Regions from separate parts of the Pantoea sp. YU22 genome, predicted to be linked through region 2. Evidence: predicted binding sites of a transcription regulator. Region 2 holds the regulator's gene; the other holds the start of a gene.

Region 1 (15,585 bases), on a different contig from region 2:
CCGCCCGCGATATCCATGGCGTCCACGATAGCGCGCTGACCGCGATGGGTGCAGTGATACTTCACAATCGCCGACAGCACCGCCGGCTTCTCACCCTGCATAATGCCGGTGGTAATCAGCGTCGCCGCGGCATCCATGACATAGGCATTACCGGCAATGCGCGCCAGCGGCTCCTCAATGCCCTCCATCTTACCGATAGAGACTTTGAACTGACGACGGATATGGGCATAGGCGCCGGTCGCCAGCGCCACGCTTTTCAGGCTGCCGGTCGAGTTAGACGGCAGGGTAATGCCGCGTCCTACCGACAGACACTCAACCAGCATCCGCCAGCCCTGACCGGCCATCTGCGGACCGCCGATAATAAAATCGATCGGCACGAAAATATCCTTGCCGCGCGTCGGGCCGTTCTGGAACGGCACGTTCAGCGGGAAGTGACGCTTGCCGATTTCGACGCCCGGCGTGCTGGTAGGAATTAACGCGCAGGTAATGCCCAGCGACTCGGTATCGCCCAGCAAACCATCGGGGTCGGAAAGCTTAAAGGCCAGGCCTAACACGGTCGCCACCGGCGCCAGCGTAATGTAGCGTTTATTCCAGGTGAGGCGCATGCCCAGCACCTGCTTGCCTTGCCACTCGCCCATACAGACGACGCCGGTATCGGGAATAGCCCCGGCGTCGGAACCCGCCTCCGGGCTGGTCAGCGCAAAGCAGGGGATCTCGTCGCCGCGCGCCAGACGCGGCAGATAATGATCTTTCTGCTCGTCAGTGCCATAATGCTGCAGCAGTTCGCCAGGGCCAAGCGAGTTGGGCACGCCGACGGTTATCGCCAGAATGCCGGAGACGCCCGCCAGCTTTTGCAGCACGCGCGCCTGCGCATAGGCGGAGAATTCCAGGCCGCCATACTCTTTCTTGATAATCATGGCGAAGAAGCGCTGCTCTTTCAGATAAGCCCACAGCTCCGGCGGCAGATCCGCCATCTCATGGGTAATGGCAAAATCGTTCGCCATGCGGCAGGCTTCTTCCACCGGCCCGTCGAGAAACGCCTGCTCTGCTGGCGTCAGGCGCGGCTGCGGGTAGTTGTGCAGCTTCTGCCAGTCCGGCTTGCCCTGAAACAGATCGCCTTCCCACCAGGTGGTCCCGGCGTCGATCGCCTCTTTTTCAGTACGCGACATCGGCGGCATTACCTGCTGAAAGCGCTGCAGCATCGGCTTCGAAAACATTGCGCGGCGCATCGAAGGAAGGTTAAACGGCAGCAGCACAATAGCCAGCGGCAACAGCAGCCAGGGGGTCCAGAGGTGCGCCGCGGCCCAGCCGGCGGTCCACAACAGTAAAATCACGCTGCTCGCCGCCAGGGATACGCGGTGATAAAACAGGACGCTGATTAACACCAGCGTCGCGAGGATCGACACAACCATCATAATCACGGCTCCGTAAGTAGTAAGAGGTCTGACCTGTTATCTGTAGAGGTGTATGACACTGGCGATTAATTAGCAATCCGTTTACATCGCAATTACAACCTTACTCACAAAATCGGAAAATCAGCCGTGCAGGGCGCGCAGGCTTTCGCGCGGCGCACGCTTTGCGGCAACCCGCCATTCCGTTAAACTTGAAAAGTCACTCTTTTACTAACAAGGACATCCCTATGTATCAGGACATCATTCGCTCTGAGCTGAATGAAGCAGCGGATACGCTGAATACGTTTCTCAGCGACGAAGCGAACATTCACGCGATTCAGCGCGCGGCGGTGCTGCTGGCCGACAGCTTTAAAGCGGGCGGTAAAGTGCTCTCCTGCGGCAACGGCGGCTCCCACTGCGACGCCATGCACTTCGCCGAAGAGCTGACCGGCCGCTATCGCGAAAACCGTCCGGGCTATCCGGCGATCGCCATCTCCGACGTCAGCCATCTTTCCTGCGTCAGCAACGATTTCGGCTACGACTACGTTTTCTCTCGCTACATCGAAGCGGTGGGGCGTCCGGGCGACGTTTTGCTGGGGCTCTCTACCTCCGGCAACTCCGCCAATATCATTAAGGCGATCGAAGCGGCGCGCGCGCAGGGCATGAAGGTGATTACCCTGACCGGCAAAGATGGCGGCAAGATGGCGGGCTCGGCGGATATCGAAATCCGCGTGCCGCACTTCGGCTATGCTGACCGCATTCAGGAGATCCACATCAAGGTGATCCATATCCTGATGCTGCTGATCGAAAAAGAGATGGTGAAGTAAGGTTGCTGGCTGCCAGCGTCTGCGCTGGCGGCCTTTCTGACTAAGGCGGTAGCTATGTGCGAATTGCTCGGGATGAGCGCCAACGTTCCAACCGATATCTGTTTCAGTTTTACCGGCCTGGTGCAGCGCGGCGGGGGAACCGGGCCGCATAAAGACGGCTGGGGCATCACCTTTTATGAAGACAGAGGCTGTCGCACCTTTAAAGATCCGCTGCCGAGTTATAACTCGCCCATCGCGCGGCTGGTGCAGGAGTACCCGATCAAGTCCCATTCAGTGGTGGCGCATATTCGCCAGGCGAATCGCGGGCCGGTTTCGCTGGAAAATACCCATCCCTTTACCCGGGAGCTGTGGGGACGCAACTGGACCTATGCACATAACGGCCAGCTAAAAGGCTATCGTCAGCTGGAAACCGGCCATTATCGCCCGGTCGGTGAAACCGACAGCGAGAAGGCGTTCTGCTGGCTCCTGCATAAGCTGGCGACGCGCTATCCGCGCACGCCCGCCAACTGGCCAGCCGTGTTTCGCTATGTGGCGGAACTGGCGGGCGAGCTGCGGCAGAAAGGGGTGTTTAATATGCTGCTGTCGGACGGGCGCTATCTGATGGCGTTCTGCTCAACCAATCTTTACTGGATCACGCGTCGCGCGCCCTTCGGCAAAGCGCAGCTGCTCGATCAGGACGTCGAGATCGATTTCCAGCAGCACACCACCGCCAACGATGTGGTGACGGTGATTGCAACGCAGCCGCTGACGGGAAATGAAACCTGGCACCGCATCGTGCCAGGCGAGTGGGCGTTATTCTGCCTTGGAGAGCGCCAGGAATGATTTAGACGCGGCTTCGGGATTAACAATCACCGGGCTGCTGTTGTTCATCACATAGCTGCCGCTGGCGACGTTGACCGTCGGCGGCTGATGATACTTCTCAAAATAGGCGTAGCCCGGCTGCAGCTCGCGCCAGAAGCTGGCGTAGGTAGAGTAGCGATGACGCTGCATATTTGTGTCGGTCATGCGGAACGGGAAGATGCTGATATTAACCTGCGCCTGGCCGTTACGCAGTGCCGCGTTCACGTAAGTGAAGATCTCATCCATATAGGCGTTGGTCATGGCGTAGCAGCCGATCGATTTGCAGTCGCCATGGATCATCAGATAGTTGCCGGTATAGGCGTGTTCGCGATCGTACTGGTTAGGAAAACCGACGTTGATAGCGCGATAAAAGCGGCTGTCCGGCTTAAGCTGGTTTAGCCTGACGCTGTAAAATCCTTCCGGACTCTTAAAATCCCCTTCACGGCGCTTCGGTCCGAGGCCGCCGGAAAAGTTACAGATGCGGTAGGTATCGAGCAGGCGAAATTCGTTGCCGATTTTGCCATAGAGCTCCAGCGTGCGTTCTTCCTTGAAGATCTGAATATAAACCGGCGTGCCAAGTAGCTGTTTCTTTAATTCTTTACTCACCGGCGTCGACATCTGCTGCGTCGGCTCGGGAGTCATTGCCATGCTGAGGGCTGGCATCAAAATCATCGCAAACAGAAGTGCGATTTTGCCCATGCTGTGTATACCTTGAGTGAGGAAGAACGGTGACGCGAAACGCGTCCAGACTTGCATTATCGGAAAACTCCGCTACCGCAGCGCAACATTAGCATTGTCTGTTTTTTTATCAAGACGCCGCTGGGTAAATTCGCGTTTTCCTCAAGGTATGACGGCCAGAAATTTGTAAACTTTAATGGCAACTTGCGTTAAGGCCCGCTTTCTTACGCGCCCGAAGCAGTGGAGGTGCGGCGGCACTTTTGCATCTGTACATCTATACAGTATCATAAGGTGTGGCGAAAACCTGATGGCGGGCAAGCGTGAAAATCATACATGTCGATATGGACTGCTTCTATGCAGCGGTGGAGATGCGCGACAATCCGGCGTTGCGCAATATCCCTATCGCCATTGGCGGCAGCCGGGAACGACGCGGTGTGATCAGCACGGCGAACTATCCGGCGCGCAAATTCGGCGTACGCAGCGCGATGCCCACCGCGATGGCGCTGAAGCTCTGCCCACATTTGAAACTTCTGCCGGGTCGCTTTGACGCTTATAAAGAGGCCTCGCAGCAGATCCGCGATATTTTCCTGCGCTACACCCCTTTAATCGAACCGCTGTCGCTGGATGAGGCCTATCTGGACGTGACCGACAGCCCGCTCTGTCACGGCTCCGCCACGCTGATCGCCCGTGAGATCCGCGCCACTATTCAGCGCGAGACGGGGCTGACCGCCTCGGCCGGCATCGCGCCGATTAAGTTTCTCGCCAAGATCGCCTCCGATCTCAACAAGCCCGACGGGCAGTACGTGATTACGCCGCAGGAGATGCCCGGCTTTCTGCTGTCGCTGCCGCTGGCGAAAATTCCGGGCGTCGGCAAGGTGGCGACAAAGAAGCTGGAAGAGATGGGGCTGCATACCTGCGCCGATGTGCAGAAAGCGGACGTGGCGCAGCTGCTCAAGCGTTTCGGCAAGTTTGGCCGCGTGCTGTGGGAGCGCAGCCACGGTATTGACGAGCGTGGCGTGGTGGTGGAGCGCGAGCGAAAGTCCGTCGGCGTCGAGCGGACGCTGGCGGAAGATATTCACAGCTGGGAAGCCTGCCTGGAGATTATCGATTTTCTTTATGCGGAGCTGGAGCGCCGCCTGACTCAGGTGCGGCCCGACAAACAGATTGCGCGGCAGGGCGTTAAACTCAAGTTCAATGATTTCCAGCTGACGACCCAGGAGCATATCTGGCCGGAGCTGAATAAAGAGGATCTGATTGCGGTGGCGCGTAAGACCTGGGATGAGCGACGCGCCGGGCGCGGCGTGCGGCTGGTGGGGCTGCATGTGACGCTGCTGGACCCGCAGCTTGAGCGACAGCTGCTGCTGGGGCTGTAATGACAAAGGGCAAGACCAGCGGCATTGTGAACGGTGCCAGCGCAGGTAGCATCGACCAACCGCAACGTTGCCGTTCGTCATCCCTGAGTCCTTGACCCGCCCAGTTCGTGGCGCGGGCCGTTTTGCTCTTCGGGCGAGGCTACCCGCTTGCTAAGCAAGCTAGCCGTTAAGGTGCCGGATAGGTATAGCGGCGGTGAATCGCTTCCAGCTCCTCAAGCACCTCTTCGTTCAGCGTCAGATTAAAGCTGTCGATATTGATCTTCAACTGCTCAAGGGTGGTCGCGCCCAGCAGGGTGCTGGCGACAAACGGCTGCTGACGTACGTAGGCCAGCGCCATCTGCGACGGATCCAGCCGATGTTTCTGCGCCAGCGCCACATATTCCGCGACCGCCTGCTGCGATTGCTCGCCGCTGTAGCGCGTAAAGCGGCTGAACAGCGTATTGCGCGCGCCGGCCGGTTTAGCGCCGTTAAGGTACTTGCCGCTCAGCGTGCCGAAAGCGAGGCTGGAGTAAGCCAGCAGTTCAACCCCTTCATGCTGGCTGATTTCCGCCAGGCCCACTTCAAAGCTGCGGTTCAGCAGGCTGTAGGGATTCTGAATGGTCACGATGCGCGGCAGCTCGTGCTTTTCCGCCAGCTGCAGGTAGCGCATCACGCCCCAGGCCGTTTCGTTCGACACGCCGATATAGCGAATTTTTCCGGCGCGCACCTGCTCAGCCAGCGCCTCCAGCGTCTCCAGCAGCGTGACAGGAATGGTGTTCTCGCTGTACTGATAGCCCAGTTTGCCGAAGAAGTTGGTCTGGCGCTGCGGCCAGTGCAGCTGGTAAAGATCGAGGTAATCGGTGTTCAGACGCTTCAGGCTGGCGTCCAGCGCTTCGCGGATATTTTTACGATCCAGCGCCTGATGCGGCCGAATCGAGGCGTCAGCGCCGCGCACCGGACCAGCCACTTTGCTGGCGAGGATAACTTTATCGCGGCTGCCGCGCTTCTTCAGCCAGCTGCCGATGTACTGTTCGGTTAAACCCTGGGTTTCCGGGCGCGGCGGCACCGGATACATTTCAGCGGTATCAATAAAGTTAATGCCGCTGGCGATAGCGAAATCGAGCTGCTCGTGGGCGTCGGCTTCGCTGTTCTGTTCACCAAACGTCATGGTTCCCAACCCCAGCTGGCTTATCTCCAGCGTGCTATGGGGGATGCGGTGATAGTGCATAGCCGTCTTCCTTATTTTTTGGAATGTAATGATGTGTCCGTTGGGACTATAACGCGTGAATCAACAGGGAAGGAAGTGGGGAAAATCGGGGAAATCACCTGTCCGGACAAATTGCGGGACAGGTGAGTTGAAATGGCACTTAACGCTCAATGATGGTCGACACTTCGTCGCCATTGATCTGCACTTCATGGCCGGACTGATCGATATATTTAACCAGCCCCGTCTCTTTATCTATGGTCGGCTTGCCTTCCGTCATGATCATCTGTCCATTTTTTGTGGCCATTACATAATCTGAACTGCATCCGCTCAGTGTAACGGCGGCAAAAATCAATACTGCTACGCCTGCCAACTCTTTCATCACGCTTATTCCTCTCACTCCCGTCAGCCAGTGGGCTGCGTCGTCCTGGTGACAGGACCGCGCAGCATCAACAGCAAAAAGTGTAGTAATAAATCGTTTTGACGCTTTGCGTTATCGCATGAATCTGAAAATAACAGGGCGGCCAGCGGCCGCCCTTGACTTTTTTACCCCTTACGCCGCCTTTTTCTTGCTGCGCATCAGGTTCAGGCATTCGACGGCTATGGAGAAGAACATCGCGAAATAGATGTAACCTTTTGGTACATGCACCGCGAAACTCTCCAGGATCAGGGTAAAACCCACTAGAATCAAAAAGGAGAGGGCCAGCATTTTTATTGAGGGATGACGGTCAACAAACTCGCCGATGGCGCGCGCGGCGAACATCATCATCAGAACGGCGATCACGACGGCCGCCATCATAATGAAGAGGTGGTCGGAGAGGCCGACGGCGGTGATCACCGAATCCAGGCTGAAGATAATGTCCAGCAGCATAATCTGCACAATGGCGCCGAGGAAAGAATGAACATTGGTTTTATGCTCCTCTTCGCCGCCTTCAATGGTTTCATGGATCTCCATACTCGACTTCCACAGCAGAAACAAACCGCCGCCGAGCAGGATCAGATCGCGCCAGGAGAAGGGGTGATCGAACAGGGTAAAGAGCGGATGGGTCAGACGCGCGACCCAGGCGATAGAGGCCAGCAGGGCGAGACGCATCAGCATCGCGCCCATCAGCCCGAGACGGCGGGCGCTGGCCTGCTGTTGTTTGGGAAGTTTTGCGACGACCAGCGACAGGAAAATAATATTATCAATACCCAGAACCACTTCGAGGATGGTCAGCGTGCCCAGCGCCAGCCAGGCGTTGGGATCGGTTATCCACTCAAACATGCGCACACTCAATCTTAAACGAAAAGTAAACGGCGATTATACGCATCCGCTTTCATGAACTCACAGTAAAAAATGTCGCGCCAGCAGCGGGGCGGTGAAGCTCTTTTTCAGATAAAAACCGCGCGGCAGGGTCATAATCGGCTCGCCGTGTTCGCCGATGCCTTCAGTGAGCGCCCGGCTGTTGGCCGCTTTCGGACGGATTTGCAACCAGGCGCCGTGGCGGGCGGTGATGCGCTCAACCTGGCCCAGTACGATCATATCCATCAGTTCCTCCCAGTCCTGGCGCAGCATTCGATCTTCCTCCTCGCTCGGGCTCCACAGCAGCGGCGCGCCGACGCGGCGCTGAGCAAGCGAAATAGCGCGATCGCCCTCTACCGGGATCCAGAGTACGCGCGCCAGCTTATGGCGCACATGGCTGGTCTCCCAGGTCACGCCGCTGTTGCCGGTCAGCGGTGCCACGCAGACAAAGGTGGTCTCCAGCGGCTTGCCTTGCGCGTCAATGGGAATGGTTTTGAGCTCAATACCGAGATGGGCGAAATCCTGCTCCGCCTTGCTGCCTGCGCTGGCGCCGAGATAGCGCTCAAGCAGCATGCCGACCCAACCTTTATCCCGTTTCAGATCGGCCGGCATCGTCAGGCCAGCCTGCTGTGCGAGGGTTTCCAGCGTCTGTCCCGCCAGCGCGTGCGCGCGCGTTAACAGAACGGCTTCATTTTCGGGCGGAGCAGGAAGCTGGAACATGGCGAAAACCTGTATGGTTAAAAAATGAACAATTTTTTCTCTGGGCTCTTTTCCCACAGCGGCATCAGGAGAAAGGACGTCGATAATAGCATGATTCGTCATGCTTTTTTAACGGCGTTATTTTTTAACTCTCTGCGGCAAGGCAAGGTTATCCCGGACTAATGGCATTAATGAACAGGATCTTAAGCTAAGTTATCCACAGATCGGTGGGATAACCCCGCTACATCACCATTACTGGTTCCATTTACAGCCTTGACTTCAGTGGAAAAGCCGCTTTTCTGTCCAGTGATGAGCAAGTTTACTCCATTGTCTGTGGATAAAAACGGCGTCGCTTGATCTTTGACCAGCTAAAAGCGATCTGCGCTATTCACTGAAAAGCCAGGAAAATGAATTCTGAATAAGAGTTATTTAAATGGCTGTTTTTAATTGATAAAAACAGAATTGTTGTGTTTGCCCTTTTTAACGCCTGCAAAAGTTTATCCAGCTAATTCCCGCGTTCTGCACAAAGCTATCCACAGAAAACGTGAATAAGATCGGCGCTTTAGCGCCTCAACTGTTTATAACTCTGGGCTGAGCTGTGAGTTATCCAGGCTCGACGCGCCGTTCTTCCCGGCAATCCAGTGGTTTACCGCCTGTAAGGAGTGTGAAACAATCAGGCTATTCAAATTTAGCTTTGAGGTAGTCCAGTGATCGATGATGATGGCTACCGCCCGAATGTTGGTATCGTAATCTGTAACAGGCAAGGACAAGTGTTGTGGGCCAGGCGCTTTGGACAGCACTCCTGGCAGTTTCCTCAGGGAGGCATCAATCCCGGTGAAACCGCCGAACAGGCGATGTATCGTGAACTGTTCGAAGAAGTGGGTTTACACCGTAAAGATGTTCGAATACTTGCATCTACCCGAAACTGGTTGCGCTACAAATTGCCAAAACGTTTGGTGCGTTGGGACACAAAGCCGGTGTGTATCGGCCAGAAACAAAAGTGGTTTCTTCTGCAGTTGATGAGCAGTGACGCGGATATCAATGTGCAACACAGCAGCACGCCGGAGTTCGACGGCTGGCGCTGGGTGAGCTTCTGGTATCCGGTGCGTCAGGTTGTCTCCTTTAAACGCGATGTCTATCGCCGCGTCATGAAGGAATTCGCTGGCGTGGTAATGTCGATGCAGGAGAGTGCGGGGCAGCAGCGCAGCGCGCCAGCCCATCGACGAAAAAGAGGATAGGCCACGCCCTTATGCTCACTCAGTTGCGCGAAATAGTAGAAAAGGTGGCGGGCGCGCCACGTCTTACCGACGCGCTCGACATTCTGGTCAATGAGATCTGCCTGGCGATGGACACGGAAGTGTGCTCCGTTTATCTCGCAGATCATGAACACCATTGCTACTACCTGATGGCCACGCGAGGCCTGAAAAAACCGCGCGGGCGCACCGTTACGCTGGCGTTCGACGAAGGGATCGTCGGCCTGGTGGGACGTCTCGCCGAACCTATCAACCTTGCGGATGCGCAAAGTCACCCCAGCTTCAAATATATTCCTGCAGTGAAAGAAGAGCGCTATCGCTCTTTCCTCGGCGTGCCGATTATCAGTCGCCGTCAGCTGTTGGGCGTGCTGGTGGTACAGCAGCGCGAACACCGACAGTTCGACGAAAGCGAAGAGTCTTTCCTGGTTACGCTGGCGACGCAGATGGCGACCCTGCTGTCGCAGTCGCAGCTCTGTCAGCTCTTCGGCCAGTTCCGCCAGACGCGGGTACGCGCTATCGCTGCCGCGCCCGGCGTCGCTGTCGCGCCAGGCTGGGTCGATGAAACTCAGCCGCTGCTGGATCAGGTCTCCGCCGCCTCAACGCTCGATATTCAGCGCGAACGCGAACGGCTGGTGGTGGCGATGAACGAAGCCGCCAGCGAGTTTCGCCGTTTCAGCAAACGTTTCGCCGCCGGCGTGCAGAAAGAGAGCGCGGCGATCTTCGATCTCTACTCCCACCTGTTAACCGACGCCCGCCTGAAAAAGGATCTGTTCGACGAGATCGAACAGGGATCGGTCGCCGAATGGGCGGTAAAAAAGGTGATCGAAAAATTCGCCGCCCAGTTCGCCAGCCTGAGCGATAACTACCTGCGCGAGCGCGCAGGCGATCTGCGCGTGTTAGGGCAGCGCCTGCTGTTTCATCTCGATGATTCTCTGGTCGGCACCAACGCCTGGCCAGAGCGTTTTGTGCTGGTCGCCGACGAGCTTACCGCTACTACCCTGGCGGAGCTGCCGCACGAGCGGCTGGCGGGCATCGTGGTGCGCGATGGCGCCTCCAACTCGCACGCTGCTATCCTGACGCGCGCCATGGGCATTCCCACGGTAATGGGCGCGGATATCCTGCCTGCGCAGCTGAATAAACGCCTGCTGATTGTCGACGGCTATCGCGGCGAGCTGCTGATCGATCCTGAACCGGTACTGGTGCAGGAGTATCAGCGTCTGATCAGCGAAGAGAACGCGCTGAGCAAAATGGCGGAAGGGGTCGTCGATCAGCCGGGCGAACTAAAAAGCGGCGAGCGCATCCAGGTGATGCTTAACGCTGGCCTCAGCCCGGAGCATGAGCAGACGCTCGACAGCTGGGTGGACGGCATCGGCCTCTACCGCACTGAAATTCCCTTTATGCTGCAAAACGGCTTTCCCTCCGAAGAGGAGCAGGTTGCGCAGTATCAGGGCATGCTGCAGCTGTTTCACAATAAGCCGGTCACGCTGCGCACGCTGGACGTCGGCGCTGACAAACAGCTGCCCTATATGCCGATCAGCGAAGAGAACCCCTGCCTCGGCTGGCGCGGCATCCGTCTGACGCTGGATCAGCCGGAAATCTTTCTGGTGCAAGTGCGCGCCATGCTGCGCGCCAACGCCGCCTCCGGCAACCTCAGCATTTTGCTGCCAATGATCAGCCATATCGACGAGATTGATGACGCGGTGCGGCTGATCCAGCGCGCCGGACGCGAAGTGGAAGAGATGCTGGGCTATGTGATTCCGAAGCCGCGCGTCGGCGTGATGATCGAAGTACCGTCGATGTTGTTTATGATCCCGCAGCTGCAGACGCGCGTCGATTTCGTCTCGGTCGGCACCAACGACCTGACCCAGTACCTGATGGCGGTCGATCGCAACAACACGCGCGTCGCCAATCTTTACGATCCGCTGCATCCCGCCATGCTGCGCGCGCTGCGGTCGATCGCCACCGAAGCCCGTCTGGCGAATCTTGAACTCTGTCTTTGTGGTGAAATGGCGGGCGATCCGATGTGCGTCGCGCTGCTGGTGGGGCTTGGCTATCACCATCTCAGCATGAACGGCAAGAATGTGCCGCGCGTAAAGTATCTGCTGCGCCATCTGGATAAAGAAGAGACGCAGAAGCTAAGCGAGCAAGGCCTCAGCGCGCATACCGCATCGGAGGTTCGCCACCTGGTCGCCGCCTTTATGGAGCGGCGCGGGCTGGGCGGTCTGATCCGCGGCGGGCGCTGAGCGTTATCCTCGTTTACATTTACGCTGCTCTGTAAAAAACCAGGCTGTGCTATGATGCGCAGCCTTTAACATATCCGCCTGGCGCCCCTTTTTCAGGGCTGAAAATTGAATGGTGAATGATGAATAACGGCTATATCGCATTTCCGCAGTTCGATCCGGTGATCTTCTCTATCGGACCGGTTTCGCTGCACTGGTACGGACTGATGTATCTTGTCGGCTTTATTTTTGCCATGTGGCTGGCGGTTCGCCGCGCTAACCAACCCGGCAGCGGCTGGAAAAAAGAGGAAGTGGAAAACCTGCTCTACGCGGGGTTCCTCGGCGTTTTCCTTGGTGGCCGCATCGGCTACGTGCTCTTCTATAACCTGCCGCTGTTTCTGGAAAATCCGCTCTATCTGTTCAAAGTATGGGATGGCGGCATGTCGTTCCACGGTGGCCTGATCGGCGTGATCGTGGTGATGATGATTTTCGCGCGCCGCACCAGACGCACCTTTTTCCAGGTCTCTGACTTTATCGCGCCGCTGATCCCGTTCGGCCTTGGCGCCGGTCGTCTCGGCAACTTTATCAACGGCGAGCTGTGGGGCCGCGTCGCGCCTGACTTCAAATTTGCCATGCTGTTCCCAGGCTCGCGCAGCGAGGATGTGGCGCTGGCGGCGAGTAATCCGCGCTATCAGGAACTGCTGAATACCTACGGCGTGCTGCCGCGTCATCCGTCACAGCTGTATGAGCTGATGCTGGAAGGCGTGGTGCTGTTTATTATTCTGAACCTGTTTATTCGCAAACCGCGTCCGATGGGCAGCGTCTCCGGCCTGTTCCTGATCGGCTATGGCGCGTTTCGCATTATCGTTGAATTCTTCCGCCAGCCGGATGCGCAGCTCGGCCTGTTTGAAGGCGGCGTCAGTATGGGGCAAATCCTCTCCATTCCGATGATCCTGGCAGGTGTTATTATGATGGTCTGGGCGTATCGTCGTCGCCCGCAGCAACACACTCGAGAGGTAAAATGAAACAGTATCTGGACCTGATGCAACATGTGCTGAACCATGGCACGCCGAAATCTGACCGTACTGGTACTGGCACGCTGTCGATTTTCGGTCACCAGATGCGTTTCAACCTGCAAGATGGCTTTCCGCTGGTGACCACCAAAAAAGTGCATTTGCGCTCGATTATTCACGAGCTGCTGTGGTTCCTGAAGGGCGAGACCAATATCGGCTACCTGAAAGAGAATAACGTCACTATCTGGGACGAGTGGGCTGATGAAAAGGGCGACCTCGGCCCGGTCTACGGTAAACAGTGGCGCAGCTGGGGCAGCGCGCGCGGCGAAGAGATCGACCAGATAGCGAAGGTTATCGAACAGCTGAAGCGCGATCCCGACTCGCGCCGCATTATCGTTTCGGCGTGGAACGTCGGCGAACTGGACGAGATGGCGCTGGCGCCGTGTCACGCTTTTTTCCAGTTTTACGTGGCGGACGGCAAGCTCTCCTGTCAGCTCTATCAGCGCTCCTGCGATATTTTCCTCGGCCTGCCGTTCAATATCGCCAGCTACGCGCTGCTGGTCCATATGGTGGCGCAGCAGTGCGATCTGCAGGTGGGTGATTTCGTCTGGACCGGCGGCGACACGCACCTCTACAGCAACCATCTGGAGCAGGCGCGCCTGCAGCTGACGCGCGAGCCGCGCCCGCTGCCGAAGCTGGTGATTAAGCGCAAGCCCGACTCGATCTTCGATTATCGCTTCGAAGATTTTGAGATCGAAGGCTACGATCCTCACCCGGCCATCAAGGCGCCGGTAGCGGTGTAACGCTTCTGCCTGCTGTTATAAAGCCCTGGCGCAGCCTTGCTCGCCGGGGCTTTTTTTCTGCTTTTTAGCGCGCCCTCTCGCACCCTTTTGCTGCCTGATGCAACCCTGACATCTTTGCTGGAACGCGGCGCGCAGTCCGGCACAACGCCGCTCGCGACTATGTTGGCAAAGCGGCAGAGTTTCGCCATGAAAAAAGAACCCCACTATGGCTTTACGCTGCCGGAGCTGCTGTTCGTACTGGTTATCGTCGGCATCCTCAGCCTCGGCGCACTTCAGGGCTGGCAGCGCTGGCAGCAGCGACAGCAGCTGCGCGAGACCGCGCAACAGCTGCAGGGCTTTTTACAGCGCCTGCGGGCGCAGGCCAACTGGCAGAGCCAGGATCGCACGCTCTGGCTGATACCGGGCGAACGCTGGTGTCTGGGTAGCGGGCCGAAACCCGAGGCTGGCTGTGAGCGCGGAAGGCGACTGCAGTTTATCGCGCCTTATCCCGGCGTTAGCCTGACCGGCGTGCGCGGCGAGCCGGGCTTTTACGGCCGCCGCAATATGGCGAAGGCGGGCAGCCTGGAGTTTGGCAACGCAAGCGGCAGGCTGCGGTTGATTATTTCCGCCCGCGCCCGCATTCGCCTCTGCCAGCCGGAGGAACAGGGATGCGACTGAAGATGGCCGGGTTCAGTTTGCTGGAGATGCTGGTGGCGATGGCCATCAGCGCCGTGCTGATGCTGAGCGCAGGCCGGTTTTTACCGCTGCTGATGGGGGAAAACCTGCGCCTGCAACAGCGCGTTCAGCTGCGCGAAGATCTGCAGCAGGTGATGCAGACGCTGGAAAAAGCGGTGCGCCGCGCGGGCTACTGTAACGGCGACTGCGGCGCGGCGGGGTTTAGCGCCTCCGGCGACTGCCTGCTGCTGCGCTGGGACGACAACAGCAATGGAAAATGGGAAGGCGTCGCGTACGGCGAAAGCGATTATTACGGCTTTCGGTTGCGGCAAAAGCAGCTGGAAACCCGACGCGGCGCGGACGGATGCGGCGGAACAGGCTGGGAACGCCTCACCGATCCCGCTTTTCTCGCGGTTGAGCAGTTCAGCGTAGAGCAAGCGGGCGCGCTGATTAAGCTGCGTCTGGCTGGGCGCGCCGGCAGCGAGCAGGAAACGCTGGAGAGCTGGGTCGAGGGAGAAAACCTGTGAATCAAAAAGGCAACAGCGCGCTGGGCATGGTGCTGATGATTTTGCTGATGGGTAGCCTGACGCTGCGCGCCAGCCGGGAAAGGCTGGAGCAGGGCATGTCGCTGGTCGCCGACGAGCGGCAGCACTATCACGATTTCTGGGCGGCGCAGTCGGCGCTGCAGTGGGGGCTGACGCTGAACTGGCCGCAGGCGCAGGGCTGCCAGCAAGAGCGACGGCAGGGCTGGGAAAGTTGTTTACAGAAGGTGAGCGATGAACGGGCGTTGCTTAAAGGCCGCGCGGCGGCAAGCGAACTGGCGCTGTGGCGCTGGGTGGCAAAGGAGGGCTACCGGCTCAGACCGTTGCCGCACGGCTGGATCGATTACTGCCCGCTGGCGACGGCGAAACGCTGTCTGTAAGCAGCGTGGCTTTAGCCTGCCGGAAGCGCTGTTCGCGCTGTTGCTGCTGGCGACGAGCGTGAGCGCGCTGCTGCACTATCAGCTCGCTCTGGCGCAGGGCTTCAGCCAGCAGTGGCAGCAACGCGTCGCCGTACGCGTCGCCGCGCAGCGTCTGATGGGGCATGAGATGCCGGGCTGGCGTACGTCGCTTGAGCGCAGCAGCGCTTCGAACTGTACGCTGGAACGCGCTGAGGTCAGCGGAGCGTATCAGGGGCACGCCATATTGACGCGTTTACGTTGCTGAGAGGCAAAAGAGCCCGCACGCTATGGGCAACCCCGGCGATCCGCGGTAGAGTGACCAGTCTGCCGCTTTGCCGCGCCAGACAGTGTCACCACAGGAGTTTCCATGTTTCACGTTTATCACTCAAACCAGCTCGATGTTCTGAAGATTCTCGCGGCAGCGGTGATA
Region 2 (15,585 bases):
CAGAATCAGTCCCAGCCCAATGCTGGCGCGCCCCATCTGCCCGACGCGCGTCTGCTTGCGCGACAGAAAGAAGATGACGCCGAAAAAGATAAACAGCGGTGACAGCCAGGAGAGATCGAAGGTCAGAATACGCGCCATGATGGCGGTGCCGACGTCGGCGCCCAGCACCACGACCAGTGCAGGCGCCAGGCGCATTAGCTTCTGCGCCACGAAAGAGGTGACCAGCAGCGTGGTGGCGTTACTGCTCTGCACCAGCGTCGTCACGCCGATGCCCGCCAGAAACGCCATGGGTTTCTTTTCAATGCTGCGGCTAAGCACGCGGCGCAGATCGGCACCGAAGACGCGCATAATGCCGGAGCGCACGATATGGGTGCCCCAGACCAGCAGGGCGACGGCAGAGAGAAGATTGAGCAAGGTCAACACGTCACGCCACTCCATAACCGTCAGGCTAAAAAGCAGCAGAGAGCCAGCCTGACGGTAAGAGCAATCTGCAAAGAGAGCCGTCGGGCGGGGCGCAATTTTTCCTGAGTTTTAAGGGACCTGCGCACGCTGCCGACTCTTTAACTGTAGACCAGTTCTCTGAGGCAGGAGGGGGATAAATGCTGGCTTCTTAACCGCAGCGGCAGCAAGGCCAGAGCAGGGAATCTTGTGATCTGCATCACATTACAGCATGATGGCGATCTTTTACGGAAAGCCATTATGGAGGCCAGTCATGAACGTTAAACCCACCGGCGGTCAGTACATCGCATTGGCGCTGCAATGGGTGCTGAATCTGGGACTGCTGGCGCTGGCGGTGATTCTGGCGGTGTTTCTTGGCAAAGAGACGCTGCACCTTGCTAACGTGTTGCTGAACACCGGCGAGCAGGCGTCGTCCTATCTGCTGATTGAGGGAATTGTGATCTATTTCCTCTACTTCGAATTTATCGCCCTGATCGTGAAGTACTTCCAGTCGGGCTATCACTTTCCGCTGCGCTATTTTGTCTATATCGGCATTACGGCGATTATTCGGCTGATTATCGTCGATCACAAAAATCCCTTCGATACGCTCTGCTACTCCGGCGCCATTCTGATTCTGGTCGTGACGCTGTGGCTGGCCAACAGTAACCGCCTGAAGCGCGAATAAACGTCGCCAGGTGTGCCCGCCGCGCCTCTGCGCTACACTGTTGCCCTCAAAATTGACGGGAGTGGTGATATGTCGCAAGAGGCGCTCAGCTTATTACGCGCGCTCAACTGGCTGCCATCCACGCATCCGACGCTGACCGCGCCGCTGCTGGACTGGCTGATGGAAGAGGACTCCATGACGCGCCGTTTCGAGCAGCACTGTCAGGAAGTGACGGTGCGGCCGATGCGCGAAGGTTTTATTAACGCCGATGAGCTTATCGATGAAAGGGCGCTTCTGCCTGACGATACGCGCTTCTGGCTGCGCGAGATCGTGCTGTGCGGTGACGACGAGCCCTGGCTGATTGGCCGCACGCTGGTGCCGGAGAGCACGCTCAACGGCCCGGAGCAGATGCTGCAACAGCTGGGAACGCGCCCGCTTGGCCGCTATCTCTTCTCCTCTTCGACCTTAAGCCGCGACTTTATCGAACCCGGCAGCGTCGGCGCGCTCTGGGGACGGCGCTCGCGGCTGCGGCTGTCGGGCAAGCCGCTGCTGCTGACGGAACTGTTTTTACCTGCCTCGCCGCTCTATCGCGACCTGGCCTGAGGAAGATTTAACGTGCAAAAGAGCGTAGAGATGAGCAAGTTTCAGGCCTATAGCCGCCTGATGCGTATTGATAAACCGATCGGCACGCTGCTGCTGCTGTGGCCGACGCTGTGGGCGCTGTGGCTGTCGGATATGGGCGTTCCGCCGTTCCGGGTGCTGGTAGTGTTTGTGCTTGGCGTCTTTGTGATGCGCGCGGCGGGCTGCGTCATCAACGATTTTGCCGATCGCAAGGTCGACGGTTTCGTAAAGCGTACCGCCGGTCGTCCGCTACCCAGCGGCGCGGTGAGTGAGAAAGAGGCGAAAATCCTGTTTGTGCTGCTGGGGCTGCTGGCGTTCGCGCTGGTCCTCACCATGAACCTGATGACCATCCTGCTTTCGCTGGGCGGTCTGGCGCTGGCGTGGTCTTATCCCTTTATGAAGCGCTATACTCATCTGCCGCAGGTGGTGTTGGGCGCGGCATTCGGCTGGGCGATCCCTATGGCCTGGGCGGCGGTTAGTAAGTCCTTACCGCTAGAATGCTGGCTGGTGTTTCTGGCTAATATCTGCTGGACCGTCGCCTATGATACGCAATACGCGATGGTGGATCGCGACGACGATATTAAAATCGGCGTCAAATCAACGGCGATCTTGTTTGGCCGTTACGACAAGCTGATTATCGGCCTGCTGCAGTTTGCAACCCTGGGTTTGCTGGCGCTGGTCGGTTCGCTGATGCAGCTTAACGCGCTGTTTTACTGGTCGCTGCTGGGTGCCGCCGTGCTGTTTGTTTACCAGCAAAAACTTATTGTCCACCGTGAGCGCGACGCCTGTTTTCAGGGATTCCTTAACAATAACTATGTCGGGCTGGTGATCTTTATCGGCGTGGTGCTGAATACGCCGCCGTTCAGCCAGCTGTTTTAAGTACTTTAATCCAGCGAGCAACAAGGCTGAAACGCGCGGTGGGTATGGCCCGAGGAGCAAAGCGTCCCGCGTCAGGGAAGACGCGGGCCGAGCGGGCAGGGATGCCGCTGTTGCGTCTTTGCGATCGGGCCATACTCACCGCGCAGGCACCTTACCGGCAACAAAAAGGGCGACATCTCTGTCGCCCTTTGCTTTATCTGCCTGCGGCTATTTACTCATGCGCGACTGCGCTTTCGATAGTTAACCGCACATCGCTGGTCACCAGATCGGCCAGAATGTGCCAGGCGGCCTGAGTACGCTCGACGTCGGCATCGCCGGTATCGCTGATATAGCCCTCATCACGCAGCGTCAGCACCAGCGTAGTAAATACCGCCTTATCGAAAAACTCCGGCGCGTTAATGCCGTGCAGCACCGAAAGACGCTGCGCCAGCATACGGCTCTCTTTCTCCAGCGTGCCGCGGTTGATGGTCGGCTTCGCGCTGAGGATAGAGAAAGTAATGGCGTAACGTTGCAGCGTCTCGCGGATGCCTGCGGCCAGCAGCTGCAGCGTGCGGTAGCGCGCCGCGGTGTGGCGCAGCTGTCCATCCTGCAGGGTAATCAGGCCCTGACGCGCCAGCTCCTGACACAGCGCGCTCAGCAGCGCCGGCAGCGCGTCGATTTCCCAGCGCAGGAACAGTTCGCTTTTCAGCATCGGGTAAATCAGACGGACCTGGCGCAGCAGCTCGGCTTCGCTCAGGTTCGGATGCTGCTGAATAATGGCGGCAATCAGCGACGGCATCACCAGCATATGGTGAATATTGTTGCGGTAATAGGTCATCAGCACTGCCTGCTCGCGCGGCAGAATGATGATGTCGCCGATATTATCCTGTTCGGTTTCGAACTTATTCATGCTCATGGCATGGTTCAGCAGCTCTTCCGCTGAAAGCGGCGGCACCGTCGATTCCGGAGAATAGGGCACGTTACGCAGCAGCTCAATGTAGCACTCAAGCTGCTCGATCAGCTGCTCGCGCGTCAGCGAACGCTGGCGTGAGGCAAGCAGCGCGGTAACGCACAGGTTCATGGCGTTGGCGGCGCCCGCTTCGTTGATGCGCACCATCAGGCGCGCCGCGATATCGTTCACCGTTGGCGTCAGCCAGCTGGGACGTTGCGGTTCAATCGGGTCGATAGCGTCGCGCCACTCCGGCACCTGCTTGTTCAGGTAGTTCACCAGCGGCAGCGGTTCGCCGAAGTTAACGTAGCCCTGACCCAGATTGCGCAGCTTACGCAGACCGCGCACCATCTGCATAAAGCCTTCTTTCTCTTTCGCCGCGCCGCGTAGCTCTTTGGCGTAAGTGCCCACTTCCATAACGTGCTCATAGCCGATATAGATCGGCACCAGCGTAATCGGACGTTTGCCGCCGCGCAGCATCGCCTGCAGCGTCATCGCCAGCGTGCCGGTTTTGGGGTCGAGCAGACGGCCGGTACGTGAGCGCCCACCCTCAACGAAATATTCGACCGAATAGCCGCGGCTAAACAGCTCGCCGAGATATTCGCGGAATACGGTGGCGTAGAGTTTGTTGCCTTTAAAGGTGCGACGAATAAAGAATGCGCCCAGGCGGCGGAAAATCGGCCCGGCGGGCCAGAAGTTAAGGTTGATACCTGCGGCGATATGCGGCGGCACCAGGCCCTGATGATAAAGCACATAGGAGAGCAGCAGATAATCCATGTGGCTGCGATGGCAGGGCACATAGACAATCTCATGGCCATCTTCCGCCAACTGGCGCACGCGCTCGCCGCCGTTGACGTTGATGCCCTGATAGAGACGGCTCCAGAGCCAGCCCATCACGCGATCGGTCACGCGGATCGCCTCATAAGAGAAGTCCGCGGCGATCTCTTCCATCATCTCGACAGCGTTCTGCTGCGCCTTCTCATGAGAGAGCTTTTTACTGCGCGCTTCTTCTTCCACCGCTTTTTCAATCGCTTTGGACTGCAGCAGCTTGTTGAAGAGATCCTGTCGCGCCGGCAAACGTGGGCCGACCGCCGCTAACCGCTGACGCGCAAAGTGAATGCGCGCCACGCGCGCCAGTTTCTGCGCGATAGATTTATCGGTGCCGTGCTGCGTCGCCATCCAGCGCAGCGAGACGGTCGGGGAAAAGCGCACAAAGCTGTCGCGGCCGTGCCAGACGATGGCGAAAAACTTCTCTACGCCGTTAAGCTCGCGCAGGTGCGGCGTATCGTCGCCCTGAACTTCACGACCTGGCGCACGGCCGAACATCACCGAGACCGGCAGCATCTGGATATCCAGATGTGGATTATTGCGGTGCAGATCGAGATACTCGTGGAAAATTTTCACCGATTCCGTGTTCGGCCCGAAAGCGGGGAACACGCGCGGGCCATTGTGAATAAACACGTGGCGCGGCAGCAGCGTGCCGTCAATTTCCAGCGGCACCAGCGGATCGGGCAAATTATGCTTCAGACACTGCTGACGCAGCGTCAGCAAATCCGCCTTGGAATCGTATGGCAGCACGTACATAATCGGCCGCGTCGGATCGAGTCCATGTTCGGAAACGGGATCGGCCGGAATAGCCTTAGTTTTTACCAGAACGGAAAGTGGTAAATTCAACAATTTATAATAGAGTTTACGCCAACCTGACATAGACAACATGAAGCCTCTTGTTAGCAAAGCGCCGCAAGCATATCAGAAAGTGCTGCGAAGATCTGTGTGGTGCCAAACGCACCTGGCCCAGACATTGACGTCAAACAACTAAAAGGGTTCCCTCGCAATGGCAAGTAATACCACCGGTTTGCTCAGGATTGTGAAAGCGGCAGGCTACTCCTGGCAAGGGCTGCGCGCCGCCTGGCAGCATGAGGCCGCGTTTCGTCAGGAAGCCACGGCCGCCATCATCGCCGTTATCATCGCCTGCTGGCTGGATGTCGATACCGTCGCGCGCATCCTGATGATCGGATCGGTGGTGCTGGTGATAATCGTCGAGATCCTTAACAGCGCGATTGAAGCGGTGGTCGATCGCATTGGTCAGGAGCGTCATCCGCTGGCCGGACGGGCGAAAGACATGGGCTCAGCCGCCGTCTTGCTGGCTATCATACTGGCGCTGTTTGTCTGGATCGCGCTGCTTTGGTCCCATTTGCGCTAGGCTTTCCACAATTGCCCAAATGGCTGTTATTTCCCTGGGTTTTGGTTTTCATTTCGCCAATACCTGTATATACTCACAGCGACTGTATAAACAACCAGGGGGCGGGATGAAAGCATTAACCACCAGGCAGCAACAGGTTTATGACCTGATTCGCGACCATATTAACCAGACGGGCATGCCGCCGACGCGTGCGGAAATCGCCTCGCAGCTGGGGTTCCGTTCCCCCAACGCCGCCGAAGAACATTTGAAAGCGCTGGCACGTAAAGGCGTTATCGAGATCGTCTCCGGCGCATCACGCGGCATTCGCCTGCTGATGGAAGAGGAAGAGTCTAACGGGCTGCCGTTGATCGGCCGCGTCGCCGCCGGTGAACCGCTGCTGGCGCAGGAACATATTGAAACGCATTACAAAGTTGATCCCGACCTGTTTAAGCCTTCTGCTGATTTTCTGCTGCGCGTCGCGGGAATGTCGATGAAAGATATCGGCATTATGGATGGCGATCTGCTGGCGGTACATAAAACGCAGGATGTGCGTAACGGCCAGGTCGTAGTGGCGCGCATCGATGACGAAGTCACGGTAAAGCGCTGGAAAAAGCAGGGCACCGTGGTGCATCTGCTGCCGGAAAACAACGACTTCGAGCCGATTATCGTCGATACCCGCACGCAGTCGCTGACCGTTGAAGGTCTGGCGGTGGGCGTGGTGCGCAACGGCGAGTGGCTCTGACCGGTTGCCTTCAGACGCCTGTATCGTTTCGTCAGGCGTCTGTACGATAAGCTGTTAAAGCGCTCTCAATGCGGTTAACGCCGCTCCTTTCTGTTTTACGTTTTCAGGCATGGACCGGCTGATGCGTCTCTTCTCTACAGACGACCGACACCTCTGGCGGCTGGCGCTGCCGATGATCCTTTCTAACATTACCGTGCCGCTGCTCGGCCTGGTGGATACCGCCGTTATCGGCCATCTCAACAGTCCGGTTTACCTTGGCGGCGTGGCGATTGGCACCACCGCCACCAGCTTCGTCTTTATGCTTTTCCTGTTTCTTCGCATGAGCACCACGGGCTTTACCGCTCAGGCCTTTGGCGCACGCGACCCGCAGGCGCTGGCGCGCGCGTTGACGCAGCCGCTGCTGATGGCGCTGCTTGCTGGCGGACTGTTTGTGCTGCTGCGCGATCCGTTAAGTTCGCTGGCGAGTCGGCTGGCGGGCGGCAATCCGCAGGTGCTGGAACAGGCCGCGCTCTTCATTCATATCCGCTGGCTTAGCGCGCCGGCGACGCTGGCGAACATGGTGATCCTCGGCTGGCTGCTTGGCGTGCAGTATGCCCGCGCGCCGGTTGTGCTGCTGGTGGTGGGCAACGCGGTAAATATCCTGCTCGATCTCTGGCTGGTGCCGGGGCTGAAGTGGGGCGTCGCGGGCGCGGCGACCGCAACGGCGGTGGCGGAATATGTCACGCTGGCGGTAGGGCTGGCGATGGTGTGGCGCGTACTGAAAATACGCGGCATCTCCATGGCGATGCTGAAACAGAGCTGGCGCGGCGATATTAGCCGTCTGCTGCGTCTCAATCGCGACATTATGCTGCGCTCGCTGTTGCTGCAGCTCTGCTTTGCTTCGCTCACCCTGATCGGCGCGCGTCTGGGGCCTGAGATCGTCGCCGCTAATGCCGTTCTGCTGATGTTTATCACCTTTACCGCCTATGCGCTCGACGGTTTCGCCTACGCGGTGGAAGCTGTCTCTGGCGAAGCCTACGGCGCGCGCGACGGCGACAGGCTGCTGGCTGTATGGCACGCCGCCTGTCGTCAGGCAGGAATGGTGGCGCTGGCGTTCGCGCTGATTTACGCGGCGAGCGGCGAAGCTATAGTGGCGGCGCTCACCTCGCTGGATTCGCTGCGGCAGCAGGTGGATCGCTATCTGTTCTGGCAAATCATCCTGCCGCTGGCGGGGGTGTGGTGCTATCTGCTGGATGGCCTGTTCATCGGCGCAACGCGCGGGCGAGAAATGCGTAACAGTATGGCGGTTGCCGCGCTCGGCTATTTCCTGACGCTGCTGACCTTGCCCTGGCTGGGTAACCACGGTTTATGGCTGGCGGTGACGGTCTTTCTCGCGCTGCGCGGCGTCTCGCTCTGGCTAATCTGGCGGCGTGAATGGCGTCTAAACCGCTGGTTTAGCTGCTAATTAGCCTCTGCGCTCGCGTCTGATTTACGCCTCGTTAAACAGATTATTCTGTAATTATCCCGCAGTTGCCGATTCGTCTACTATAATTACCTTACAACAGCGCGACACAGCAGCGCTTTGTATTGTCGTACTGCCATTACATGGTGGTATGTAAAACTAAGGATGACGTGGAGGTCTGAAATGAATAAAGACGAAGCGAGTGGTAACTGGAAGCAGTTCAAAGGCAAATTCAAAGAAAAATGGGGCAAGCTGACCGACGATGATATGCAGGTTATCGAAGGTAAACGCGATCAGCTTGTCGGCAAAATTCAGGAACGCTACGGTTACGCTAAGGATGAGGCAGAGAAAGAAGTCTCAGACTGGGAAACCCAGAACAAAGATTACCGCTGGTAATCTCCCCGTTCAGCTTTTGTCTGAACGCCCGGCACAGGGAGGTGCCGGTTACCCTCTTTTCCCGCGTTTTTTCCCTTCTGTCTCATGGTCATGATCGCAGCTATCGTGCTCCATGCAGGCTTCTACCTCAGCACAGTCCACACAAAGCCCATGCGCCTCAATCACGCTATGTCGCAGGACAAAGCGCGCTTCGCCAGCGAGATCGTCAATAATCTTCTCTACACCCTGCGCCTGTTTCTCCGTCACCGCCGCGCAGCGATCGCATACCAGCATCACCGAGGTATGGGCGGGCGCTTCAAAGTGATGGCAAATGACATAACTGTTGTTTGACTCTACGCGGTGAATAAAGCCCTGTTCCAGCAAAAAATCGAGCGCGCGATAGACCGTCGGCGGTTTCGCCTGCGGCTCGCTGGCGCGTAACTGGTCCAGCAGGTCATAAGCGCTAATCGATCCATGCTGCGCAGCCATCAGACGTAACACTTCGGCGCGCTGCGCTGTCAGGCGCACCCCGCGTTGCAGGCAGAGTTTCTCAGCCTGGGTCATGATTTGCTCGGGCGTCATTATCGACATGGTGCTTCTCCGCTAAAAACGAGATGTTATTTTATCACACTAAAATCGCTTGCGCTGGAGTTGCGGTTGTTATCTCTTCTTTGCTCATTTCCAATTAAATATCAATAAATTAAATAGGTATTCAGCGACCAGCTATACCGCAAAGCGGCTTAGCAGTGCCAGCCTTACTGAGATATAAAGCAACAAAATTAACGATTCGCTTTACAACTCACCAGGTTAAGCACTAATGTTCATGAGGCCTTAAGAAACCGCTGGCCTTAATACCCTTTTTTAACTATCCCGCTAAATAATAAAAGCGCCGATTTGTAGCTAAAACATCCAATCCGGCGAATAACAGTGCTGTTTCGACTGAATTCACAGCAATGAACCGTTAGCCGCCGTTCACAATAGCGCTAACGACAAATTCCGATGATGAATGTTTTCCTGATCAAGGTGATGGCAGACAAATGGCGAACAAAACCACCCGGCGCTCCGCGCTTTTATATCCTGCTGTTTTAAATGCGCTTTTTATCTCCTCTTCCGCAATGGCTGCGGGTACCTGGTATGACGCGCGTAACGACGCGATGGGCGGTACAGGTGTCGCTTCCTCTACGTGGAGCTCAGCCGTACTGGCGAACCCGGCGCTGATGACGCGCGCGCAGCCGGATGATAATGTCGGCATCATTTTCCCGTCTGCGGGCTTGCAGATTACTGATAAAGACAAGATGGTCGACAAAGTCGATGACATCAGCGATACCGTTGATCGCTATCGTGACGTGATTAATGGCCTGACCTTCCGTGACTATCTTAACGGCTACCCGCAGTTGAAGACGGCGTCAAAAGACGTAGCGAATCAGCTGCGCGATCTGCGCGGCAATAAGGCTAACGCCACGGCGGGCGTCGCGCTGGCAGTAACCGTACCCAATGAAACCTTGCCATTCGCCTTTATCACCAAGGCTTACGGCACGGTGCACCTGCGCGCCAACGTGGCGCAGAGCGACATCGCCTATCTTGACGGTGTGGCGAACGGTACAGTGATTCCCGTGCCGGGCGATCAAAATAACTTACGCTCCAGCGCAAACGGACTCGCGGCACTGGTAACTGATTACGGCATCTCCGTGGCGCATGAATTCAACGTGGCGGGCCATCCGGTTTCGCTGGGCGTTACGCCGAAGATCCAGAAAACCTGGCTCTATAACTACACCGCCAGCATCTATAACTACGATAAAAATGACCTCAACGGCAGCCGCTACCGCAACGATAATACCGGCTTCAACATCGATGCCGGTTTAGCGACGCCGCTGGGCGACAACTGGACGCTGGGCGTCACCGGGCAGAACCTGGTATCGCGCGATCTGAAGACCAAAGAGACCAACGGCTATCGCGATACCTATCAGATCCGTCCGCTGGTGACCTCTGGCCTGTCATGGACCGGCGGTCCCTTTACCGCTGCGCTGGATGTAGACCTGACCGAAACCAAGCGTTTCAAATCGGAAGAGAGCAGCCAGTACGCTGGGATTGGCGGTGAATATCGCGTGCTGGACTGGCTGGCGCTGCGCGCCGGTTACCGCGCGGATATGAAATCCAACGATGAAAACGTCTTTACCGCGGGTTTCGGCCTGGCGCCGTTCAACAACAAGGTCCATCTGGATCTGGCGGGCTCGGTGGGCGACGACAACACCTGGGGTGCGATGATGCAGCTCGGTTTTAACTTCTGATCAGCGTTTCCAGCCCTCTGTAAACCGGGCGACGCAGAGTCGCCCGGCATCCTGTTAATGTGTTATCCTTGCGCAGATTATCATCACCCTTAACGGATTTTCTGCGCTTCATGAGCAACTCTTTTTCCCCGCAACGTTTTTCCATCGCGCCAATGCTCGACTGGACCGACCGACACTGTCGGTATTTTCATCGCCAGCTGACCGGCGATGCGCTGCTGTACACCGAAATGGTGACGACCGGCGCCATTATTCACGGCAAGGGCGACTATCTGGCCTACAGCGAGGCGGAGCATCCGGTTGCGCTGCAGCTCGGCGGCAGTGACCCGGCGGCGCTGGCGCAGTGTGCGAAACTGGCGGAGGCGCGCGGCTACGATGAGGTAAACCTCAACGTCGGCTGTCCTTCCGATCGGGTGCAAAATGGTCGGTTCGGTGCCTGCCTGATGGCGGAAGCCTCGCTGGTGGCCGAATGTATCGACGCCATGCGCCAGGTCGTTTCGATTCCGGTGACGGTAAAGACCCGTATCGGCATTGACGAGCAGGACAGCTACGCCTTTCTGACTGACTTTGTCGGCACCGTGGCGCAGCGCGGCGGCTGCGACACCTTTATTATCCATGCGCGCAAAGCCTGGCTCTCCGGCCTGAGTCCTAAAGAGAACCGCGAGATCCCGCCGCTCGACTATCCGCGCGTCTACCAGCTGAAGCGTGACTTTCCGCAGCTGACTATTGCTATTAACGGCGGCGTAAAGTCACTGGAAGAGGCGAAAACCCATCTGCACTATCTCGACGGCGTGATGATGGGGCGTGAGGCCTACCAGAATCCAGGCCTGCTGGCGCAGGTAGATCGCGAGCTGTTTGGCCGCGACGCGCCGGCTGTCGATCCGGTGGCGGTGGTGCGCAGCATGTATCCCTATATTGAGGCGGAGCTGGCGAAGGGCACTTATCTGGGCCATGTCACGCGTCATATGCTGGGTTTATTCCAGGGCATCCCAGGCGCGCGCCAGTGGCGTCGCCATCTGAGCGAGAATGCGCATAAGCCGGGCGCAGACGTACGCGTGCTGGAAGCTGCGCTGGCGCTGGTGGCGGATAAAATCCCACAGGAAGCGTGACGGCTTTTCACTACATAAAAAGACCAGCCTGAGCGCTGGTTTTTTTTACGCCATAAATCGGCGAATTTCACTATGAGCAAGACTTTGTCTCAGAGGTATTTATAATAAAATCAACAGATTATATTGTGGCACGCTTCTTGAAATAACCTCATGAAATAAAAGTGTAGAACTAACAAGAGGAGTAACGAAGTGGAAATTTTATTCGTGCTGGGCTTTTTTCTGATGCTGCTGGTGACCGGCGTCTCGCTGCTGGGCGTGCTGGCGGCGCTGGTGGTTGCCACGGTGGTCATGTTTGTCGGCGGCCTGTTTGCGCTTGTAATCAAATTGTTGCCATGGCTGGTGCTGGCGCTGGTTGCCGCCTGGGCTTATCGCGCCTTTTCTGGCGATGGTCGTGAGCGTGCACGCCGCAGGCTACGCCGCAAAATCAGCAAGTTAGAGCGACGTCGCGGCTATTAATTGCGGAGGCGATCACAGACTGAAAGATTGCTTATGCCAGTTTTGCAATTAAACATATTTTTTACTTATGTTTTCTGCCAGGATGTTCGCCGTTGAGTCGACATGAATTCATCGCCGCTGTCCCTACACCAGCGCGAACGATAAAAAGAAAAGGGGCTTCCTTCGGGAAGCCCCGTTTGCATTCTGGAATCAGGGAATCAGCAGGCTGGAGCCTTGCGTGCTGCGGTTTTCCAGCGAACGATGCGCTCGCTCCGCCTCTTTCAGCGGGAATTTCTGCTGTTCCGGCACCTCAACCTTGATTGCGCCGCTGGCCAGCAGCGAGAAGAGATCGTTGCTGGCGTGCTCCAGCTCTTCGCGGTTGGTGATGTAGCCGTAAAGCGATGGGCGCGTCACAAACAGCGAGCCTTTCTGATTAAGGATGCCGAGATTCACGCCGGTGACCGGGCCGGAAGCATTACCAAAACTCACCATAAGCCCCTGACGACGCAGCGAATCCAGTGACGCTTCCCAGGTATCTTTACCCACTGAGTCATACACGACCGCCACTTTTTTGCCGTTAGTCAGCTGGCTGACGCGTTCAGCGATGTTCTCTTCACGGTAGTTAATGGTCGCCCAGGCGCCTGCCTCTTTCGCCAGCTTAGCCTTTTCCGCCGACCCGACAGTGCCGATCAGGTGCGCGCCAAGCGCTTTCGCCCACTGGCAGGCGATCAGGCCGACGCCGCCCGCCGCCGCGTGAAACAGAAACGTTTCGTCCGGCTTCACCTGATAGGTCTGGCGCAGCAGATAGTGTACGGTCAGGCCCTTCAGAAAGCTGGCGGCGGCCTGCTCAAAGCTAATGGCGTCCGGTAACGGCATCAGGCGATCTTCCGCCACGTTGTGCAGTTCGCTATAGGCGCCCAGCGCTGCCTGGCAATAGACCACGCGGTCGCCCGGCTTAAAGCGCGTCACCGCGCTGCCGACGCGCTTTACCACGCCCGCGGCTTCGGTGCCGAGACCCGAAGGCAGAGCAGGAACCGGATAAAGTCCGCTGCGCACGTAGGTGTCAATGAAGTTAATGCCGATGGCGCGATTCTCCACCTGCACTTCGTGTTCAGCAGGATCGGCAGGATCGACGTCCACCCATTGCAATACCTCAGGCCCGCCCTGCGCGGTAAACTGAATACGCTTTGCCATTTTTACTCCTGTGATTGTTCAATATGAGGCGTGAGAGGCGCGTCGCCATAAGGTATACTGGCGCGTCCCCTCAGAAGATCGGTATTGCATTCACTATGGCAGGAAATAAACCCACCAACAAATCGAACGACACGCCCGACCGGCAGCTGGAAGGTATCAAAATGCCGCCGCATTCGATTGAAGCGGAGCAGTCGGTGCTGGGTGGGTTGATGCTGGATAACGAACGCTGGGATAACGTCTCCGAGCGCGTCGTGGCGGAAGATTTTTTTAACCGTTCGCATCGTCTGATTTTTTCCGAGATGCAGCGCCTGCTGGAAGCGGGCCAGCCCATCGACCTCATCACGCTGTCGGAGTCGCTGGAAACGCGCGGCGAGCTTGAAATGGCGGGCGGATTCGCCTACCTGGCGGAACTGGCGAAAAATACCCCCAGCGCGGCGAACATCGGCGCTTATGCGGACATCGTGCGCGAACGCGCGGTAGTGCGCGAGATGATCTCGGTGGCGAATCAGATCGCCGACGCCGGTTACGATCCTCAGGGACGCAACAGCGACGAACTGCTCGACTTCGCTGAATCCAACGTCTTTAAAATCGCCGAGTCGCGCGCCAGTAAAGATGAAGGGCCGAAAAATATTCAGGAAGTGCTGGAAGCCACGGTTTCGCGCATTGAATCCCTTGTCTCGACGCCGCACGACGGCGTAACCGGCGTCGATACCGGCTATCAGGATCTGAATAAAAAGACCGCCGGCCTGCAGCCGTCAGATCTGATTATCGTTGCGGCGCGTCCGTCGATGGGTAAAACCACCTTCGCCATGAACCTGTGCGAAAACGCCGCGATGCTGCACGACAAGCCAGTGCTGATTTTCAGCCTGGAGATGCCCAGCGAGCAGATTATGATGCGTATGCTGGCGTCGCTATCGCGCGTAGACCAGACGCGCATCCGTACCGGCCAGCTTGACGATGAAGACTGGGCGCGTATCTCCGGCACCATGGGTATCCTGCTGGAGAAGAAAAATATGTATATCGACGACTCTTCCGGCCTGACGCCGACTGAAGTGCGTTCGCGCGCGCGACGCGTTTTCCGCGAGAACGGCGGGTTGAGCATGATCATGATCGACTACCTGCAGCTGATGCGCGTGCCGTCGCTCTCCGATAACCGCACGCTGGAGATCGCCGAAATCTCCCGCTCGCTCAAGGCGCTGGCGAAAGAGCTCAACGTACCGGTCGTGGCGCTGTCGCAGCTGAACCGCTCGCTGGAGCAGCGCGCCGATAAGCGCCCGGTTAACTCCGACCTGCGTGAATCAGGCTCTATCGAGCAGGACGCCGATCTGATTATGTTTATCTACCGCGACGAGGTTTATCATGAAAACAGCGACCTTAAAGGCATCGCAGAGATCATTCTGGGTAAGCAGCGTAACGGCCCTATCGGTACGGTTCGCCTGACCTTTAACGGCCAGTGGTCGCGCTTCGACAACTATGCCGGCCCGGCTTACGACGACGAATAGCCTCTCTTTTCGGCATGCACAATCTGTGCATGCCGCCTCGCATCATCAGAAAATAGTGTTGGACAACCTCGCCTTTAATCGGGTTATCTGTATCACAGCGCATGTTTAAGCACTGGAAGCAGCATGACTCACGTAGACGATTACGACCTGAAAATACTGACCTTATTACAATCCAACGGCCGCTTAACCAACCAGGAGCTGAGCGATTTAGTTGGCCTGTCGGCATCGCAATGCTCGCGACGCCGCATCAATCTTGAACAGGCGAATTTAATCCTCGGCTATCACGCGCGTCTTTCGCCCGATGCGATTGGCCTGGGCATGGTCGGTCTGATTGAGGTGCGGCTGATTAACCACACCGATGAATATGTCGATAGCTTTCACCGCATGGTAGAGCAGGAGGAGGCGATCGTCGACGCGTACAAAACCACCGGCGACGCGGATTATCTGCTGAAAGTGGCGGTAGCCGACCTCGCTTCGCTGAGCGCGCTGATAAGCCAGCTGGTGGCGGGCCATCAAAGCGTGTCTCATGTGAAAACATCGGTGGTGTTAGGTCGTTTGAAAGAGAATGGCCTGATGATGCTCCCCGAGCGCAAAGTGCGCCAAAAGAGTGCATGATGTGCTTATTTGGTGCATCCGGACGCCATTTATGCAAAAGATACGCACAATATCCTGAATTTGTGCATGGGTTGACGGCCTGGCCGTAAAACGTGCGCAAAACCACGCAACAAAAGCGCCTTAGTTATCAACTGGATAATCACTGGCACCTGCCGAAGGCAGCAACGGGCTGACG

What was found. Region 2 encodes LexA, which represses DNA repair genes until DNA is damaged. Its sites were predicted from a motif close to TNCTGTATGTACATACAGNA; they were not measured.
Positions count from the first base shown of each region.
Region 1: mutH (DNA mismatch repair endonuclease MutH) is a predicted target of LexA. The motif match lies at 8,527-8,546, and genes of this name have one in related genera.

Region 1 is NZ_RYDU01000003.1:35,416-51,000, forward strand. Features, by position in the region: gene fadE (acyl-CoA dehydrogenase FadE) at 1-1,415, opposite strand, end outside; gene lpcA (D-sedoheptulose 7-phosphate isomerase) at 1,640-2,218, shown strand; gene EKL29_RS06865 (class II glutamine amidotransferase) at 2,273-3,040, shown strand; gene dpaA (peptidoglycan meso-diaminopimelic acid protein amidase) at 3,011-3,757, opposite strand; gene dinB (DNA polymerase IV) at 4,057-5,109, shown strand; gene EKL29_RS06880 (NADP(H)-dependent aldo-keto reductase) at 5,276-6,316, opposite strand; gene EKL29_RS06885 (YgdI/YgdR family lipoprotein) at 6,456-6,674, opposite strand; gene EKL29_RS06890 (TerC family protein) at 6,846-7,556, opposite strand; gene mutH (DNA mismatch repair endonuclease MutH) at 7,617-8,294, opposite strand; gene rppH (RNA pyrophosphohydrolase) at 8,981-9,511, shown strand; gene ptsP (phosphoenolpyruvate--protein phosphotransferase) at 9,523-11,769, shown strand; gene lgt (prolipoprotein diacylglyceryl transferase) at 11,889-12,770, shown strand; gene thyA (thymidylate synthase) at 12,767-13,561, shown strand; gene EKL29_RS06920 (prepilin peptidase-dependent protein) at 13,748-14,218, shown strand; gene EKL29_RS06925 (prepilin peptidase-dependent protein) at 14,209-14,742, shown strand; gene EKL29_RS06930 (DUF2509 family protein) at 14,739-15,137, shown strand; gene EKL29_RS23225 (prepilin-type N-terminal cleavage/methylation domain-containing protein) at 15,196-15,420, shown strand; gene recC (exodeoxyribonuclease V subunit gamma) at 15,523-15,585, shown strand, end outside.
Region 2 is NZ_RYDU01000002.1:445,709-461,293, reverse strand. Features, by position in the region: gene EKL29_RS06600 (Na/Pi cotransporter family protein) at 1-423, opposite strand, end outside; gene psiE (phosphate-starvation-inducible protein PsiE) at 713-1,123, shown strand; gene ubiC (chorismate lyase) at 1,193-1,705, shown strand; gene ubiA (4-hydroxybenzoate octaprenyltransferase) at 1,736-2,602, shown strand; gene plsB (glycerol-3-phosphate 1-O-acyltransferase PlsB) at 2,814-5,237, opposite strand; gene EKL29_RS06575 (diacylglycerol kinase) at 5,365-5,733, shown strand; gene lexA (transcriptional repressor LexA) at 5,840-6,454, shown strand; gene dinF (MATE family efflux transporter DinF) at 6,576-7,898, shown strand; gene EKL29_RS06560 (CsbD family protein) at 8,079-8,291, shown strand; gene zur (zinc uptake transcriptional repressor Zur) at 8,340-8,861, opposite strand; gene EKL29_RS06550 (conjugal transfer protein TraF) at 9,308-10,558, shown strand; gene dusA (tRNA dihydrouridine(20/20a) synthase DusA) at 10,669-11,664, shown strand; gene pspG (envelope stress response protein PspG) at 11,854-12,120, shown strand; gene EKL29_RS06535 (quinone oxidoreductase) at 12,310-13,293, opposite strand; gene dnaB (replicative DNA helicase) at 13,389-14,795, shown strand; gene EKL29_RS06525 (Lrp/AsnC family transcriptional regulator) at 14,919-15,410, shown strand.